Regions from separate parts of the Mesorhizobium sp. ORM8.1 genome, predicted to be linked through region 3. Evidence: riboswitches for the same ligand, from Rfam matches in the RefSeq annotation. Region 3 holds a riboswitch; each other region holds the start of a gene.
What was found. Region 3 has a riboswitch for cobalamin ahead of ACVDG8_RS17770 (aromatic ring-hydroxylating oxygenase subunit alpha). Riboswitches for the same ligand answer to the same signal wherever they lie in the genome.

Region 1 (6,196 bases), 2.6 Mb from region 3:
TGATGCTGGCGATCTATTTCGTCGGCGCCGAGGAAGGCGCGACGTCGCTGATCCGCGGCACCTATGTGCACGAATTCGTGCATGACGGCCGTCACCTGCTCGGCTTCCCCTGCCACTGATACGGTTCAGCATCGCTGAACCGCACCGATCTTTTGATTTAACGCATTCCGGACGGAAAACCGCTACGCACTTTTCCTGGAATTGCTCTCAGGGGATTTGACATGGTTGGAAAACTTTTGCTGCGCGGCATGCTCGTCGGGCTTGTCGCGGGGCTGATCGCGTTTGCCTTCGCGCGCGTCTATGGCGAGCCGCAAGTCGACAAGGCTATCGCCTTTGAAGAATCGCAGGCCAAGGCCGCCGGCGAAGCCCCCGAAGAAGAAATCGTCAGCCGGCCGACGCAGGCAGGCATCGGCCTTGCCGCCGGCGTGCTGATCTATGGCGCAGCACTTGGCGGGCTGTTCTCGCTGGTCTTCGCCTACGCCAATGGACGGCTGGGCTCGCTCGGTCCGCGCGGCACCTCGGCGTTGCTCGCCGTGCTCGGCTTCCTCGCCGTGATCGTGGTGCCTCAGTTGAAATATCCGGCCAACCCGCCCGCGGTCGGCAATCCCGAAACCATCGGCTATAGAACCGAGTTGTTCTTCATCATGATCGTCATTTCGATCGCGGCCATGGTGGCGGCGGTCGGCCTGGCGCAGCGGCTGTGGAGCAGGCTCGGCGGCTGGAACGCCTCGATCGTCGCGGCGCTCGCCTTCCTCGTCGTCTTCGCACTGGTCAAGGCAGCCCTTCCCGACATCAACGAAGTGCCGGAGAACTTCTCGGCGGTCGTGCTGTGGCAGTTCCGCGTCGCTTCGCTCGGCATCCAGCTCATTCTGTGGGCCGTGGTCGGACTAGCCTTCGGGGCGGTTGCCGAGCGTCAGCTCGGCCGGCAAGCGAAGCGGCGCCGCCCGCCGCTACGCCTGATATCGCAATGTATCGGCCGCCATGGTTTCGCGCCCTGGCGGCCGTTTTGTTTTTGACGATCGTGTCCGGCCCTCTGGCCATCGCGCCAGCGCAAGCCCATAGCGGCTCCTCGGCACCCCCTCCTCCCGGCATCCAGATCCCCAGCCTGACCCATGGCCAGATGGCCGTGATCGCGCGTTATCGCAGCGATATCCTCGCGCTTGCCCAGCGCCAGACCGTGACCGACCCGACCTTCCGGCGGCTCTACAATCACGGCAATTTGCAATTCACCTATTGCCTGTGGGGCCTGATGCCGGGCAGCCTTGCCGACGAGCAAAGCCCGTTCAACGAGTGCAGCCACGCCTATCTCGCCACCGCCAAGGCGTTGCTCACCTACATGGCGACGATGCCCGCCGCCGCGCACGACGCCAAGGCGCTGATTTCCGACATCGACGCCGACATGGTGCGCGGCGGCGCCTCCTGGATCCTGTGCCAGTTCAGCGGCGAAAGCTTCAGCACCGGCGGGGTGGTCGAGCCGCGCTGGCGCGACATGGTCTTCCACATGCCGAGCCTTGCGGCGCTCGTCGCCGTGGTCGCAGCGCTCATCGCCGCCGGGTGGTCGATCTTCGGTTCGCCCTTCTCGCGCACACGCCCAATCTAGCGACAGCCCGCCTGCTCAGGGCCGGCTGATCTCGTCCAGATACCAGCCGATGTAACGCAGCTCTTGTGCTCCATCGGATGGAGGTGACGCCGCCATCATAATCGGCGAAGCGGCCCATCAACGGCGCCACCGCGTCGGGAATTTCAGAGCTTGCGGACGCGCATTGGCCAGGCGCTAGTGCCAGCGACGGCGGCCAGCAAGGTGCGCAGCCGCTGCAGGTCGGGATGCAGAGAGCCGCAGTGGTCGATCAGCGCGATCTTCTTCAGCGCCGCCGCTTCCAGATCGGCGTCATGCGGCACCGACAGCAGCCAGTCGGCGAAGACTTCTTCCGGCGGCGGCAGCGGCGAGACGGCGCGCATCGTCGTCGCGTTGGCCCGGCGCATCCTGCGAGGACGTTCCGGCCTGCCCGGCGCAAGCCCGGGTATTTTGCTGTGCGAATCCATGTTCGTCCTTCTTTGCAAGGACTGAACCTAGTGGTGATGGAGGAAAGTCACGGGCGGCGCTAAGGCCGATCCGTATCTGCCTCTTGACCGCCCACCGCGATCAGTCGAGTTCAACGATGTTCGAGGCTGGTTTCCGGGCTTCGAAGCTGTCCCTTGCGGGACCTGTTCCGACACCTTCCAGGCTTGTCACCAGTGGCTTTTCGTCGGAACGCAAGCTTCGCTACCGTTGCGGGGGCAGCGCCGGAATCTCACCGGCTTCCCAATTATCCCTCAGACCGACTCAGACCGAAGGGCACCTTGAACGCCGCGATCTAACCATCCGCCCACGGCAGGCGTCCACACGAAAGCGACGCTGGCAAAGCGCAAGGACGACAATCGGCCCAGCGACGATCCGTGCCAGCCCATGCGCTGCCTAGCGGACTGCCACCGGCTGGCGTAAGGATCGGGAAATCGCCCGGCCTCCGGATTCGCAACGGCCAACATGCTCCTCCCCGAAGCCCTCACCGTCACCGCCGCCTGCTGCAGCGCGCTGAGCTCCATGTTCCTCAGCGAGCTCAAGGGCCGCGTTCCCCCCCTGGGCATGCCGATGGCAAGCACGATGCCGCAAAGCACCAGGAGAACGCCCAGCGCCTGCCAGAGATTGATCGTTTCGCCGGCAATGTCGGCATCATCTCGACGCTGTCCTCGGTGACGCCGATCATCATCCTGCCGCTGGTGTGGCTGCGCAGCGGGCAAAGGCCGACGAACGCCGCCTGGGCCGGCGCGCTTCTGGCAATCGTCGGCACGGCGCTGATCAGCTTGAGATAAGATTGCGACCACTCGACTCGCGGCGGCGGTTTGGCTAAGCAGCATTGGTTCAAACAAGGCATGGCGCTGTTGCCGCGCGCAATCCATGATAACCGTGAAGAAGATGTTTCGGGACGAAGACCTGTACTTCGTCTTCGTCGACAATGAATGTCCCGCGTTTTTCTACCTCCTCAAATCGACCGGCGACAAGCAGGTCTGGGCCGTGAGTGGCCAACACAAGCCGCTCGCCGCCAATGTTGACGACTTCGCCAGCTATGATGACGCCTTGCGATTCATCATGGCCCATATCCCGGTACAGTAAGTAGCAGGCCTCTAATGCGCCGCCCTGGCATAGCGCCCGGGCGGCTGGCCGACATGGCGGCTGAAAGCGGTGCTGAAGGTGCTGGCCGAGCCATAGCCGACACGCTCGGCGACTTCGGCGATGTCGGCCTTCTGGCGGCGCAGCATGTCCTTGGCCAGCGCCATGCGCCAGGCCAAGAGATACTCCATCGGCGGCATGCCGACGCTGCGCAGGAAACGGTCGAAGAAGGCGGAGCGGGATAGTGCCGCCTCCTTCGCCAGTTCGACGATCGTCCAGGGCCGCGCCGGATCGGCATGCATCTGGCGGATCGCCTCCGCTAGCCGTACGTCGCCGAGGCCGCGCAGCAGGCCGGTGGGCGCGTCCGGCGTCTGCGTCTGGCGCAGCGATTCGACCAGCAGGATCTCGATCAGTCGGGTCAGCACCAGATCGCGCCCCGAATGCCGTCCGGCCGCTTCCTCGATCAAAAGCCTGACCAGCACCGACAGCCGCTCGACGCCACGGACATGGATCTGTCCAGGCAGCAGCGAGACCAGCAGGCCGGCATCCTCGCTGTCGAAGAGGAAATAGCCGCCCAGCATGCGCAAATCGGGCGGGCCGTCCTGCCGACCGTGCCGCACCTCGCCCTCGGTCGTCGCGGCAAGGTCGGAGTCGACGAAGGTCGGGACGACAGGTTCGAAGCCCGTCATGGTGAAGCCCGGCGTGGTCGGCAGCAGGACGAAATCTCCGGCTTCCAGCGTCAAGGGCGGTTGCCCGTCCATCGCAAGGCGGCAGGCTCCCTCGACGACGATGGCAAAGCTCGGATGGCCGAAATCGGCATAGCGCACGCCCCAGCGTCCCGCGCCGCTGATGCCCTTGGTGAAAACCGCGCGGGGCCTCAGCAAGCCAATGACTTCTGACAGAGGGTCAACCATTTCAGGACTTTCGAAAACAAAATATGGACTGTCAATTATAGATAGTCCTGCCTCCTGAGCGTACCTTGGTGCGATAAACCACCGAACAACAAGGAAACCATCCCATGCAAACCATCCTGATCACAGGCGCCTCCTCGGGCTATGGCCTGGAGACCGCCCGCCATTTCCTCGCCAAGGGCTGGAATGTCATCGCCACCATGCGCACGCCGCGCGAAGACATCCTGCCGCGCTCATCGTCGCTGCGCATCCTGCCGCTCGACGTGACCGACGAGAACAGCATTGCGGCGGCAATCGCGGCCGCTGGGCCGATCGACGCGCTGGTCAACAATGCCGGCGTCGGTATCGCCGGCGCCTTCGAGGCGACGTTGATGGCACATATCCGCAAGGTCTTCGAGACCAACACGTTTGGCGTCATGGCGATGTGCCAAGCTGTGATCCCGCAGATGCGCGAGCGCCGCTCCGGCGTCATCGTCAACGTGACGTCGAGCGCCACCTTCGCGCCCTTCCCGCTGGCGGCGCCCTACACCGCGAGCAAGCAGGCGATCGAAGGTTTTACCGGCTCGCTGGCGCTGGAACTCGCTCCCTTTGGCGTGCGCGCCAAACTGGTCGAGCCTGGCTACGGCCCGACGACGAGGTTCTCGCAAAACACCGAAGTCCGCGTCCAGGACCTGATCCCGCAGGCCTATGCCGATTTCGCCAAGTCGATCTTCGGCGACCTCGACAAGCCGGCCATGGCTGTGCAGCTGACCACCAGGGAAATCGACGTCGCCGAAGGCGTGTGGCACGCCGTCAACGACACCACCGGCACGCTGCGCTTTCCGGCAGGCGCCGATGCGGTAGCGCTGGCGGCGGCTTAGGATTTATCATCGCCGTGGACAACAGCCGAGCCACCAGCGCCAATGCCGATATTGGAGGCTCGGGGCGTTTCCCGACCTATGCGTGGATAGCCATGAGCACCAATCCGGCCAGCGCCGACCCGGCCAAGGTCGGCAACATGCCGATTTTCAATCTGAAAACGGCGATCATTGCGGCTGCGGACAATAGTGCGGCCCGCCAGTCGAGCGAGGACAATACCGGTACGTTCATTCCCCAACCGATGTTGCGCACCTCATGAAAGATCACGTGGAGCGCAAACCATAGTGCCAGATTCAGCACAACGCCGACGACCGCCGCCGTGATGGCCGTGAGGGCGGCCGACAGAGCCTTGTTCCCACGCAGGGCTTCGATGTAGGGGGCACCGAGGAATATCCAGAAAAAGCACGGCGTGAACGTCACCCATAGGGTCAGCAGGGCGCCCAGTGTGCCGGCCAGCAGCGGATCAAGCACGCCATGTGCGCGAAAGGCGGCGATGAAGCCGACGAATTGCAGCACCAGGATCAATGGTCCCGGCGTGGTTTCGGCGAGGCCGAGCCCATCGACCATCTCGCCGGGAGCCAGCCAGGCGAAAGATTGCACAGCCGCTTGCGCGACATAGGCGAGAACGGCATAGGCGCCGCCAAAGGTGACGACCGCCATCAGACTGAAAAAGCCGCCGATATGCGTCCAGACACTCGTCGAGCCTGTAGCCAGCCCTATCAGCAGCACCGGGCCGAGCCAGATCGGCAGCCACAGAGCGATCGTGCGCGGCGCGTGCCATTTTTTCGGTCTTGTATGGGCCAGCTCGCCACGCTCGAACATCAGGTCGACCGTGCCTTTGAAATCGGCAGCGCTGCCCTTGCGGTGACCGGCGCCGGAAAACAGCGCCGGCGCCACGCGGTTGCCCACCCAGCCCGCAATGCCGGCGACGAGCACAATCAGGGGAAACGGCACGTTGAGAACGTAGATGGCCAGGAAAGCGATGGCGGCGATCGCCACCATCGCCTGATTTTTGAGAGCCCGCCGGCCGATGCGGATCACCGCCTCGACCACGATTGCAAGCACCGCGGCCTTGACGCCGAAAAACAGCGCCTCCACCGCCGGAACGCCGCCGTAAAGTGCATAGAAGGTGCTGAGTATCAGCATGACGATCGCGCCAGGCACGACGAACAGAACGCCGGCGACGAGGCCGCCGGCGGTCTTGTGGAGCAGCCAGCCGATGTAGATGGCGAGTTGCTGCGCTTCGGGACCGGGCAGCAGCATGCAATAGTTGAGGGCA
Region 2 (6,196 bases), 1.7 Mb from region 3:
GAGTTCCTCGAACAGCGTGCCGCCGGTGACGTAGCCGCGCGCATGCTCGACGGCGCGGGTGATGGCGCGGTCGGCGCGCTTGCCGAGATAAGAGGTCAGCTTCTTGCCGAAATCGCGCAAGCCGAGATAAGTCTTGCCCGAGGCAAGCCTCGCCAGATAGGCGCTCATCGCGCCGGTCGGCGGCGCAATCGACATGTCGTTGTCGTTGAGGATGACGATCAGGCGGGCATCGAGCGCGCCGGCATTGTTCAAGGCCTCGAAGGCCATGCCCGCCGACATGGCGCCGTCGCCGATAACGGAAATGACGTTGTTGCGGCCGCCCGACAGGTCGCGCGCCATGGCCATGCCAAGGCCGGCCGAAATCGATGTCGAGGAATGCGCCGCGCCAAACGGATCGTATTCGCTCTCGGCGCGCCGCGTGAAGCCGGAGAGACCGCCTTCCTGGCGCAGCGTGCGGATGCGGTCGCGGCGGCCGGTCAGGATCTTGTGCGGATAGGCCTGGTGGCCGACGTCCCAGATCAGCCGGTCCTGCGGCGTGTTGAAGACGTAGTGCAGCGCGACCGTCAGTTCCACCACGCCGAGGCCGGCGCCGAGATGGCCGCCGGTCTGCGACACCGCGTCGATCAGCTCGGCGCGCAATTCGGCGGCGAGCTGCGGCAGCGCGCTTTCCTCAAGCGTTCGCAAGTCCGCCGGGATACGGACCTTGTCGAGCAGCGGCGTGTCTGGCTTCACTCGGGCGCGTCCTGCTGAAACGATCGAACACGGCGCTACCAGGAAATTGCGCCACAATCATGCGCGGGCATAGGCCGGCTATAGGCGAATGTAAATGCGCCTCAGTGACGCGTACTTATCGTCGCCTTAAGGCGTGTTGAGATTCAGGTCAGGCCGCGCCGAAAATGGTGGTTTCCGAGAACCGGAGCGGAGCGTACTTAAAGTACGCGAGCACCGGAAGCGCAGGAAACCGGCATTTGCAGGGCGGCATCACCTGAATATCGACACGCCTTAACCTTCGGGCAGCGGAATGAACTCCTCCTCATCGCCGGGAACGATATCGAAGCGGCCTGTCTTCCATTCCTGCTTGGCCTGCTCGATGCGTTCTTTCGAGGAGGAAACGAAATTCCACCAGATGTAGCGCTTGGAGCCCAGCGAGGCGCCGCCGAACAGCATGAAATGGGCGCCGCGCTCGGACGAAACGACGATCTCCTCGCCCGGCTTGAACACCAGAAGCCGCTCGGCCGGAAAACGGTCGCCGGCGATCGAAACCTCGCCTTCGAGCGTATAGATGGCGCGCTCCTCGGCATCGGCCGGGATCTTCACGCTGGCGCCTGCCGCCAGGCTGAGATCGGCGTAAAGCGTGTCCGAGGCGGTCGCGACCGGCGAGCGCAGGCCCGAGAATTCGCCGATCACGACGCGGCCGCTGACGCCCTCGGCGTCGACTTCCGGCAAGCGTATTGCAGAGGTGTTCTCGAACACCGGGGCGACTTCCTCTTTGCCGTCCGGGAGCGCCAGCCAGGTCTGCAGGCCGGACACCGACATCGGCGCACCGCGCAATTCCTCGGGCGTGCGCTCGGAATGGACGATGCCGCGCCCCGCGGTCATCAAATTCACGTCGCCGGGCTGGATCACCATTTCGGTGCCGAGCGAGTCGCGATGCCTGATCTTGCCGTCGAACAAATAAGTGACGGTGGAAAGCCCGATATGCGGATGCGGGCGCACATCGAGCGCATGGCCGGCGCGCAGGATGGCCGGACCCATGCGATCGAAGAAGATGAACGGCCCGACCAGACGACGCTTGGCTGTCGGCAGCGCGCGGCGCACCTCGAAGCCGCCAATGTCCTTGGCGTTGGGGATGACCATCAACTCGATCTGATCGCAGGCGAAGGCATCGCCGGGCTCAGGATCGTTTCCCGGAAAGAAGCTCATATCGACCCCTCAGGCGAAGCGCAGCGCCGACCTGGCTTTCGCCTTGGCCGCCTCTTCCTCGCGGTTGCGTGGTTCCTGGTTGGTCTCGAGCGAATCGAGCAGTTCGCGCGCAACGGCCGCGATCGCCTCGACGGCATGATGGAACGCGTGCTCGTTGCGCTTGGAGGGTTTCGTCGAACCGCTCAGCTTGCGCACGAACTGAAGTGCCGCGTCATGCACTTCGTCATTGGTCGCCGGCGGTTCGAAATTGGCCAGGGTCTTGATGTTGCGGCACATAGCTTGAACTCCTTACCTACTTTCTTTGCCCCACCGTTTTCAATTACTCTGCGTCGAGCGGCTCTGTTCCCACCGGCTTGCCGTCGCGCGACAGCCTGATCTTCTCGACCTTGTCCTCGGCGGCCTTCAGCAACCGGTCGCAATGGGCCTTCAGCGCCTCGCCGCGCTCATAGATCTTGATCGACTGGTCGAGCGGGACGTCGCCACGCTCCAGATCATCGACGATCTTCTCCAGCGCGTCGAGCGCCTGTTCGAAGCTCATCGCCTTGACGTCCTCATTGCCTTCGACAGCCATACTTTATCCCTTCATCAGCCGCCCGACATGGGCGGCGACTGAAAATGCCAGTCCTTGCAGATCGTAGCCGCCTTCCAGCAAGCTGACGAGCCGGTTGCCGCTGTGGCGGCCGGCGCGTTCCATCAACTGGCCGGTCGCCCAGTCGAAATCGTCCTCGGTCAGGTTGATCTCGGCCAGCGGGTCGCGATGGTGCGCATCGAAACCGGCGGAAATGATGATCAGATCCGGCGCAAAGGCGTCGATCGAGGGCAATACGCGCGACAGGAAAGCGTCGCGGAACAAATCGCTGCCGGTCTGCGGCGCCAGCGGCGCGTTGACGATGTTGCCGGCGCCGGTCTCGCTCCTGGCGCCGGTGCCCGGATAAAGCGGCATCTGATGCGTCGAGCAATAGAGCACCGACGGATCGTCCCAGAAGATGTCCTGCGTGCCGTTGCCGTGATGGACATCCCAGTCGATGATGGCGACGCGCTCGGCCTGGTGTTTCTTCTGTGCATAGCGTGCCGCAATGGCCGCCGTGTTGAACAGGCAAAAGCCCATTGCCGTGGCCTTTTCGGCATGGTGGCCGGGCGGACGGGCGGCAACGAAGACGTTTGCCGCGCGGCCCTCGAAGACATCGTCGACAGCCGCGTTGGCGGCGCCGATCGCCGTCACCACCGCCTGCCAGCTCTTCGGGCTGGCGCTGGTGTCGGCGTCGATCGAGGCGATGCCGCTCTCGGGGATCGCCGCGCGCACGCGCTCAACGAAATCCTCGGGATGGGCGTAGAGGATCGTCGCCTCGTCGCCTTCCGGCGCCTTGACGCGGTCGAGCGCCGAAAACGCCTCATCGTCCAGCACACGCTCGATGGCACGCAGACGGTCGGGACGCTCGGGGTGGCCGGGCGGCGTGATGTGTTCGAGAAAGATCGGATGGGTGTAGAGACGTGTGGCCATGGCCCCTAATCTAGGGACCTATGGCCGCGATGGCCATGTTTGAATGCCGAATGGCTGGGGACAATCGCGCCTTGCCGTGTCGCTGACGGCATTGGCGGGAGCCAAGCTTCGCGATAAGGTCGCATCGCTGCCTGGTGCCCGCGACGCGGGAGAATCGGGAACACGGTTTTATTCCGTGGCGTGCCCAACGCTGTGAGGGGGACCGCGCCGGCAAACGCCACTGTCGTTGACGGGAAGGCGCCGGACGCGGGTCGATCCCGAGCCAGAAGACCGGCCTGGCAGACATGGTCACCCGCTTGGTCAGGCGGGGGCTGCTTATCGCAGGGGAAAAGCGATGCAAGCACAGACGCCCGCCATCGGCGGCGATGACTTTGACCAATTGGCGCGCGACGCGGTCTACCGGGCGATGTTCACCCGGCGTGACGTGCGCAGCCATTTCGACCGACAACCTCGACGATGGCGTGCTGGCGCGGCTCATCACCGCCGCCCATCATGCGCCGTCGGTCGGCTATATGCAGCCGTGGAATTTCATCGTCATCCGCGATGCGACAAGACGGCGGCAGGTGCGCGACCTGTTTTTGGCCGCGCGCGAACAGGAACTGCCGGCCATCGAGGCCGAACGGCAGGCACTCTACCGGAAGCTGAAGCTCGAAGGCATTTGCGAGAGCGCGCTCAATCTGTGCATCACCTGCGACCGGCAGCGATCGAAGGACTCGCCGCTTGGGCGCTGGCACAATCCGGAGATGGACCTCTACAGCACCGTCTGCGCCGTGCAGAATTTCTGGCTGGCGGCTCGAGCGGAGGGTGTCGGGGTCGGCTGGGTCAGCATCATCGAAACGGAGGCGTTGAAGCGGCTTTTGTCGATCCCCGAACACGTCACGCCGATCGCTTATCTGTGCGTCGGCCGCGTCTCGGAATTCGCGCCGAAGCCGGATCTCGAAACGCATGGCTGGGGCAAGCGCCTGGCCTTGCCGGAACTGGTGATGAGCGAGACATTTCGCGGCGCCGGCGAGGCGTCGCTGAAATCGGCGATTGCAGGGCTTGGCAGCCCTTCAAAGAGCTGATCAAGCCGCCCGGGGCGTATCCCAGCGCGAGCCGCCGCCGAAGGCGCCGAGCGCCCTGTCGCGCAATTCCTTGAATTTCGAGGATGCCTCGGCCAGGTGGCGATCCCATTCCGGATTGGGGGTCTGGCCTTCGATGGCGTCGAAATAGACCTGCATCAGCGAAGCGATGGCAAACGGCTCGATGAAGGCCGCCTTGAAGGCCCAGGCAAAGACGATGGCCAGCACGAAGGCCCAGCCGGCCAGCTGTCCGGGCATGACCCAGAGGATCGCGGCGGCAGGCGCCAGCATCAACAGGAAGATGACGAAGGACACGCCCCACATGATCACCGCCAGCCAGACGGCGTTCTTGACCATGTGCTTGCCGTTCTGCGCGTAAAGCACGACGCCTTGCCGCGCTGTCTCGAAGGGCGAGTTCGAATTGATGCGGATGTTGTAGCCGAGGATGATCTCGTCGACATAGGTCAGCGACAGACGGATGATGGTGTTGACGAAGCTGACCAGGCCGCTGAGGCCCGGAATGGGCAGGAAGGCGGCGATGCCGCCGATCAGGCCGGTGATGGCGCGGATGGCGCCCTTGACCAGCTGGTCGACGACGAAAAGGATGTTGGCCTCGGCGAAACGCTGGGTGACCACTTCCTTGGCATAGGCGATCTGGCTCTGGCCGTCGGGAACGTCGTGGCCGTCGATCAGGTGGACCATGACGGCGATGTGGCCGGCCTTGAGCACATAAAGGATGTATTCGCGGATCCAGTAGACGGCGATCGAGACGATGCCGAAGCCGACAACGCCGCCCCACAGCGCAAACGACGCCGGGCCGTCGGGATCGGTGGAGATGTGGCCGACGCCGTAGCCGACGCTGGCGCCCGTGCCGGTCGCCATGATGTAGGCAATCGTGATGCCGAAATAGACGATCATGCGAAAGACGATGAACGGCCATGTCCGCATCATGATGGACACCGACTTGCCGATGCTGAAGTCCCACATGGCCCCGACTCTCCGCCTTAGAAGTGGCTGAAGACCATGCGCCCGCGCCTGGGAAAGTCAATTGCGCGACAGGTTTGCATCGCGCAAAACTGGTGCACAAGCCCGGCTCGTATCGTTATTCTGGTGCTATTGTCAGGTCTTCTTGAGTAAGCCTTCAAGCAATTGCTTAAATGCCGTTATCGCTTTCCTTGACGTCGCTTCCGGATCCTTTGAATTGGCGATGCGCTGGGCGGCCTGGCTGCTGGCGCCATTGATCAGCCGCGCGGCGGTCTCGGGATCGACACCGGAAACGACCACGCCCTTTTCCTGCAGCGTGGTGAGATGATCGGTCATCGAGGCGATGCAGGCATTGGCGTTCGGCCACTGCGCCGGATCGCCGAGCACCGCCGGGCCGTCGCGGAACATGATGCGCTGGATTTCCGGCTCCAGCGCCATTTCGATATAGGTCGTGCATTCGTCGACGAAGCGCTGCCAGCGGGTCGGCGCGCGCGCGGCCACCTCGTTGACCCGCACAGCCATTTCGCCGTCAATCTCGGCGATCACCGCCTGCAGCAGCCCCTTCTTGTCGCCGAAATGATGATAAAGTGCGCCGCGCGTGAGGCCGGCCGAGGCCGTGAAATCGTCCATCGAGGCCTCCGCGTAGCCGATCGTGCCGAAGGCATGGCGGGCGGCCGCGATCAACTTGGCGCGTGTCTCGGCGATCATCTCCTTGCGCGGTCTGTGC
Region 3 (6,196 bases):
GAATTCTTGATCGGACCGAGACGGCGGGCGAGCCCGCCGCCGGTCCGAATTCGGCTGTTAGTGGTTGCCAAACAGATTGTGGTCAGCGCCCGTGGTGACGGGCTTCTGTGCAGCCGGCTCGGACTTGACCGAAGCCGTGTAGGACGAGTCCACCGCGTTGGCCGGCTGGTTGGCGCCGTTGGAACCGTAATTGTCGCTGCCGGCGAACGCGCTGCCGGAGACGGCCAAAAGGGCGGCGGCGGCGAGGATGATCTTTTTCATTTTAGTGCTCCTGAATTTCTTGATCCGACCGAGGCGGCGGGCAAGCCCGCCGCCTGTTCAAAGTCGGCTGTTAGTTGTTGCCGAAAAGGTTGTGGTCGGCGCCCGTCTTGACAGGCAGCTGAGTGGCCGCTTCGGCGTTGCGGACCGAGGCGGTGTAAGAAGAGTCGACCGAAACGGCCGGCGGATTGGCAGCCTTCGAACCGTAGTTGTCGCTACCAGCGAAGGCGCTGCCGGAAATTGCCAGAAGGGCGGCGGCAGTGAGAACAATCTTTTTCATTTTTGCTACTCCAGTATTTTTATTCAGTCCGTCTAGCGGCGTGTCTTGGGAATGAAATCGCGTCGTTCGGACAGCCCCGATGTGGGTGAGCCGATTGCCGGATTCCAATCACGAAGTTTTTCCACCTGGACCATGAATCCACATCTTGAAATTTTCCTAAGCATGCCTACCATCATATTTTTCTGCAATTAATCCAGATGTTTACATAGTGTTCTCATTTGGCTCACCAAGTGTATCAAGGTGCCAATGTTCACCCTTTCCTGTACGCACCGTCAACAGAAACGAACCGTTCGGTTCGATTTTAGAACCTGCTAATAGTCACTTTTCGATACTGTTAGCCACTTGGAGGCCGTTACGCATCGGCGCGAAGCCATTTTTCGAAGCGCCGATTCGCTGCCAACCGGTCCCAAAGAATGTCGCCATAGGGGCCCAGACAAGCCGGCAGGCGTGTCGCGCCGCATGGATGCGATGTCGTTTTCATACCGGCGGAACCATGGCGTGTCGTGATTAGATCGTCGCATCTCAGGTGCCGCTTCGTCGTGACGGAGCGGAGAATTGGGAAGCCGGTCGAAATCCGGCGCTGCCCCCGCAACGGTGGTGGAGTGAAAATCGCAACGGGAGACCACTGGGCCATCGGCCTGGGAAGGTGTCGCGATCGCCCGCATGGGCAGCTCCAGAGCCCGGAAACCAGCCCGAGACATTTGAACTCGACTGATCGCGGTGGGCGATCAAGAGGCGGATGGCGCTTGCCGGTTTTTGCTGGTGGCCGCCCTTCTTCTCCATCTCCACCAGTTCAGTCCTTGATGATGAGGACAGGACATGGATGCGCGTGACGACATGCTGAGGCTCCTGCAGAGCCGCAAGCCCGGCTATTCGCTGGAACAGCCTTTCTACACCGACACCGACTTCTTCAAGCTCGACATGGAGCTGATCTGGTACCGCGACTGGCTGTTCATCGGCCATGATTGCGAGTTGCCAAAGCCGGGCAGTTTCATCACCGCGCGGATCGGCGACTATCCGATCGTGCTGGTGCGTGATCAGAAGGGCAACATCAATGCCTTCCACAATTCCTGCCGCCACCGCGGCAGCCGCGTCTGCAACACCGACAAGGGCACGGCGGCGAAGCTGGTGTGCCCCTATCACCAGTGGACCTATGAACTCGACGGCCGATTGCTGTTCGCCCGCCAGATGGCGGACGGTTTCGACAAGAGCCAGTTCGGATTGAAGCCGATCGCCTGCGAAAGCGTCGCCGGCTACATTTTCATCTGCCTGGCAAAGGAACCCGCCGACTTTGCACCGATGCGCGCGATGATCGAGCCCTACCTTGCGCCGCATCGCCTTGCCGAGACCAAGGTCGCCTTCGAGAGCACGATCATCGAGAAAGGCAACTGGAAGCTGGTCTGGGAAAACAACCGCGAGTGCTATCACTGCGCCGGCAACCATCCCGAACTGTGCAAGACTTTCCCGGAAGCCCCGACCGTGACCGGTGTCAACGGCGCCGAGAGCGACCCGGAAATGGTCGCCCACTGGGCGAAATGCGAGGCGGCCGGTCTGCCGAGCAAATTCCGCATCGATCCGGCCGGCCAGTATCGCGCCACCCGCGCTCCGCTGCTGCGCGACGCCGTGAGCTACACCATGACGGGAAAACGCGCCGTCAAGAAAAACCTCTCGGCCAATGTCAGCGCCGACCGCATCGGCACGCTAATGCACTACCACTATCCGACGACCTGGAACCACATCCTGATCGATCATGCGGTGACCTTCCGCGTGCTGCCGATCAGCGCCACCGAAACGGCGGTGACGACCAAATGGCTGGTGCACAAGGACGCGGTCGAAGGCGTCGACTACGATCTTGCCGAGCTGACCCATGTGTGGACCGAAACCAACGATCAGGACCGCCGCATCGTCGAGGAGAACGCCTTCGGCATCCTGTCGCCGGCTTACGAGCCGGGCCCGTATTCGGAGCTGCATGAAGGCGGCGTGATCCAGTTCGTCGAATGGTACGCCTCTTTCATTGGGTCGCGGCTGGCCAGTGATGGTCGACCGGCGCTGCGCAGCGTTGCCTAGCGCATGTCGCCCGAAAGTGTTGAGCGGTTTTGGGATTACGACATGCGCAAAACGAAAAGGTTTGAAGGGTGAACGCCATGACCGAACTCGGCCTCTACCGTCATCTCGACGAAATGACGCCCTGGAACGACCGGCTGCAGATGCTGGAGGTGATCGGCATCACCGACGAGGCGCCCGACGTCAAAACCTTCACCTTCCGTTCCGACAACCAGACATGGTTCCGTTACCAGCCCGGCCAGTTCATCACGCTGGAATTGCCGGCCGCCGACGGGCCGGTAATGCGCACCTACACGCTGTCGTCGTCACCGTCGCGGCCGTTCTCGATCGCGGTGACGGTGAAGGCGCAAGGCGGCAGCATCGGCACGCGTTGGATGTTCGACAACCTGAAGCCCGGCACGCTCGTGAAGGCTTACGGACCGGCGGGCGATTTCTCACACCACAGCCATCCGGCCGCGAAATATCTGTTCATTTCGGCCGGATCGGGCATCACGCCGATGATGTCGATGCTGCGCTGGCTGAATGACTGCGCGCCATGGACCGATGTCGGCTTCGTCAATTGCGCGCGGCGGCCAGAAGAGATCATCTTCCGCAAGGAGCTCGAGCTGCTCGGCACCCGCATGCCCGGCCTGTCGCTCGGCTTCATGATCGAGGAACGGTCGAGCCGTGAAGGCTGGTTCGGCCATATGGGACGTATCGACGCCATCAGGCTGCCGCTGCTTGCCCCCGATTTCCGCGAGCGGGAGGTCTTCTGCTGTGGCCCCGATCCGTTCATGCGCGCGGTGCGCCAGATGCTGGAAATGTCGGGTTTCGACATGAGCCGCTACCACCAGGAGAGTTTCGCGGCGCCGGCCGTCGAGGAAATCCCGCCACCGTTCGCGTCACCGGATGGCGAAGGCGCGCCGGTCGAGGCGGTGACACCCGTCCGTTTCGCGCTGTCGGGCGTCGATGCCGAATGCGTTGCCGGCCAGACCGTGCTGCAGACGGCGCGCGCCTCGGGTGTGCGCATACCGGCGGCTTGCGAGTTCGGCCTTTGCGGCACCTGCAAGGTGAAGAAGGTGTCGGGTGATGTCGAGATGAGCCACAATGGCGGCATCCTCGACCATGAGATCGATGACGGCTTCATCCTCGCCTGCTGCTCGAAGCCGTTGTCGGCGCTGGAGATCGAGGCCTGATCCATGCGAGACCATGGATCGATCGCGAAAATGGGTCAGCAACAGTTGAATGACCCTCACCTTGCCAGTGCATGTTCGAGTGTTTACAGGCGTTGTCGAGGGATAAGCGCCAGTCACTACGTCCGGGCTGGGTTTGCGGAGCGGGGTCAGGACCAATGCATCGTTCGGATGTCTATGCGGTTGCGAGCAAGGATATTGTCTTCGAGTCCTTCGACGGCGAAGCTGTCGTGCTCGATCTCTCCAACGGCAAGTATTTCGGCTTCTCCGATTCTGGCAGCGCGATCTGGCAGGCATTGTCCTCAGGGGTCGGCACGCAGGCCCTGATCGGATCCGCTGCCGGGGCGGCGATGATCGACGCCGCGGCGCTTGAAGCCTTCGTTGCGCAACTGGTCGAGTTCGGGCTGCTGGCGCCTTCCGATGCAACGCCACAGCCGTTGCCCGACGGTTTCCCGGCAGTGCTCGCGGCGGCCAACGAGCCGCTCGATGTCAGCGTCCACGACGACCTTGCCGACCTGATCATCGTCGACCCGATCCACGAGGTCGAGGAGCCGCTCGGCTGGCCGGCGGTTAAGCAGGCCTGAGAAGGCGGCGCCGCACGAACCGCATGCAGACGAGGCTAGGCCGGGACAGACCATGCCACGCGTGACCATGGCAACCCTATCGGAATACGCCCGCTATCTCTTTGCGGCCGCGCAAGGCGCCTCTGCGCATTTCCCGGTCACGCGAACCGTCCACCTGCCCGGGATGGAAATCACCGTACATCTTGGTCAGGGTATGCTTGCGGACGCGATCGGTCCGGCTTTCGTCGAAACCAGGGGCGATCGGTCGGGCGCGCGGCAACTCAGTATTTTCATCGGCCATCCCGGCATCGGCGAGCTGCCGGAGCCGGCGCATTGGGGCGACGCGCATTTCACCGAACACGGCTTCGCCCGAGAGCTCGCCGAGGCCGGATTGCGCGGCCATCACTTCCACGATCTGGATTTCTGGCAGTTCTACGATCCCGAGCACCTTATCGGCGTCCAGCTGATGCGGTCGGCGGAGGCATTTCCGCCCTGGGAGCCGGGTTCGCCACTGCGCGCCTTCCTGCACTGGGAGTATGCCGCCCGCGGCATGCGGCTTGCCCATGCCGGGACACTCGGCCTAGACGGCAAAGGCGTGCTGCTGGCCGGCGCCGGCGGCGCCGGGAAATCCGGCACCGTCGTTGCCGGCCTGCTCCATGGGCTGGATAGTGTCGGCGACGATTATGTGCTGGTCGATCTCGAGGGCGACGTGAGCGCCCGGCCGCTGTTTTCGACACTCAAGCAGGATCCCCGGGGGTTTGCGCGGCTGGGCTTGAAGAATCGGCTGGGAATCGACGGCCCCCTCAACTGGCAAGGCAAGCATACATTCCACATTGAAGCCGTCGCCCCCAGGCCGATCCCTGCAAGTCTGGACATCTTTGCGTTGATGGTGCCACATATCGGCGGCGGCGAGACGAGTTCGATCGTGCCGATGTCGCGCAGGGATGCCATGATCGCATTGGCGCCCTCGGGCATCGCGCAAATGCCTGGCGAGCGGGAAAGCGGTTTTCGCTTCTTCAGCGATCTCACCCGGCTGCTGCCGTGCCACCAGCTTTCCCTGGGACGGGACCCGGTGGAAATCGCCGGCACGATTGCGGATTTCCTCGCACGGGGCGGCTGATGAAATTGAGCGTGATCATGCCTGTCTACAACAGCGAGCGCTATGTCGTTTCGGCATTGCGTTCGCTGGTCAGGCAGCGCGACGCCGCCGATCTCGACATCATCGTCATCGATGACGGCTCGACCGATGGTTCGGCCGAGGCGGTGCGGTCGATGATTAGCCAATACCCCTGCATCCGTCTGTTCCAGCAAGCCAATATGGGCGTCGCCAAGGCACGCAATGCAGGGCTGCGGTGCCTGCCGCCTGAGACCGCTTTCGTGTCCTTCCTCGACTCCGACGACATTTCGCTCCCCGGACGTTTCAAGGGTGATCTTGCCAGGTTCGGCGTCGATCCGGACCTCGATCTGACTTATTCGCTGATGATGCTGGTCGACCGGATCGATGACGCGACACTGGAGCCGGCGGCGGGCAGCCGGAGCATGACGCTCCGCGGGATCTCGCTGAGCGCCGCGCTGTTCTCCCGTGCGCTTGTCGATCGTATCGGTCGTTTCGACGAAGAGTTCGAACAGGCCGAGGACACCGACTATCTGTTGCGTGTCTTCGAAACGGGCCCGCGCTACGCGCTGTCGGACAGGGTCGCGATCTACTACCGGCGTCATCTCGGCAATGTCACCAGGGAGCATGACGGCCGGCTGCGAAACCATTTGCGGGCGATCCATAAATCCATGCGACGGCGCAAGGCGGATCCTCCTTGCGGCCAGTGCAAGGCATTTTCGAATTGAAGAGCCCGCCCCAGTGG

Region 1: linked by a shared signal. The riboswitch ahead of ACVDG8_RS05085 (hypothetical protein) and the one ahead of ACVDG8_RS17770 (aromatic ring-hydroxylating oxygenase subunit alpha) in region 3 are both predicted to bind cobalamin.
Region 2: linked by a shared signal. The riboswitch ahead of bluB (5,6-dimethylbenzimidazole synthase) and the one ahead of ACVDG8_RS17770 (aromatic ring-hydroxylating oxygenase subunit alpha) in region 3 are both predicted to bind cobalamin.

Annotation. Positions count from the first base shown of each region.
Region 1 covers NZ_CM132600.1:979,216-985,411, forward strand. The annotation lists gene ACVDG8_RS05070 (CbtB domain-containing protein) at 1-119, shown strand, start outside; gene ACVDG8_RS05075 (CbtA family protein) at 222-1,016, shown strand; gene ACVDG8_RS05080 (hypothetical protein) at 1,007-1,600, shown strand; gene ACVDG8_RS05085 (hypothetical protein) at 1,744-2,043, opposite strand; cobalamin riboswitch at 2,151-2,358, opposite strand; gene ACVDG8_RS05090 (hypothetical protein) at 2,945-3,151, shown strand; gene ACVDG8_RS05095 (cupin domain-containing protein) at 3,163-4,062, opposite strand; gene ACVDG8_RS05100 (SDR family oxidoreductase) at 4,167-4,919, shown strand; gene chrA (chromate efflux transporter) at 4,996-6,196, opposite strand, start outside.
Region 2 covers NZ_CM132600.1:1,804,703-1,810,898, forward strand. The annotation lists gene dxs (1-deoxy-D-xylulose-5-phosphate synthase) at 1-732, opposite strand, end outside; gene ACVDG8_RS09505 (pirin family protein) at 1,003-1,923, opposite strand; gene ACVDG8_RS09510 (DUF2277 domain-containing protein) at 1,933-2,199, opposite strand; gene ACVDG8_RS09515 (exodeoxyribonuclease VII small subunit) at 2,243-2,494, opposite strand; gene ACVDG8_RS09520 (histone deacetylase family protein) at 2,498-3,424, opposite strand; cobalamin riboswitch at 3,540-3,717, shown strand; gene bluB (5,6-dimethylbenzimidazole synthase) at 3,844-4,488, shown strand; gene ACVDG8_RS09530 (hypothetical protein) at 4,489-5,472, opposite strand; gene ACVDG8_RS09535 (TetR/AcrR family transcriptional regulator) at 5,605-6,196, opposite strand, start outside.
Region 3 covers NZ_CM132600.1:3,545,463-3,551,658, forward strand. The annotation lists gene ACVDG8_RS17760 (DUF680 domain-containing protein) at 58-261, opposite strand; gene ACVDG8_RS17765 (DUF680 domain-containing protein) at 332-538, opposite strand; cobalamin riboswitch at 1,046-1,248, shown strand; gene ACVDG8_RS17770 (aromatic ring-hydroxylating oxygenase subunit alpha) at 1,358-2,605, shown strand; gene ACVDG8_RS17775 (2Fe-2S iron-sulfur cluster-binding protein) at 2,683-3,777, shown strand; gene ACVDG8_RS17780 (PqqD family peptide modification chaperone) at 3,933-4,358, shown strand; gene ACVDG8_RS17785 (serine kinase) at 4,411-5,457, shown strand; partial or broken gene ACVDG8_RS17790 (glycosyltransferase family 2 protein) at 5,457-6,196, shown strand, end outside.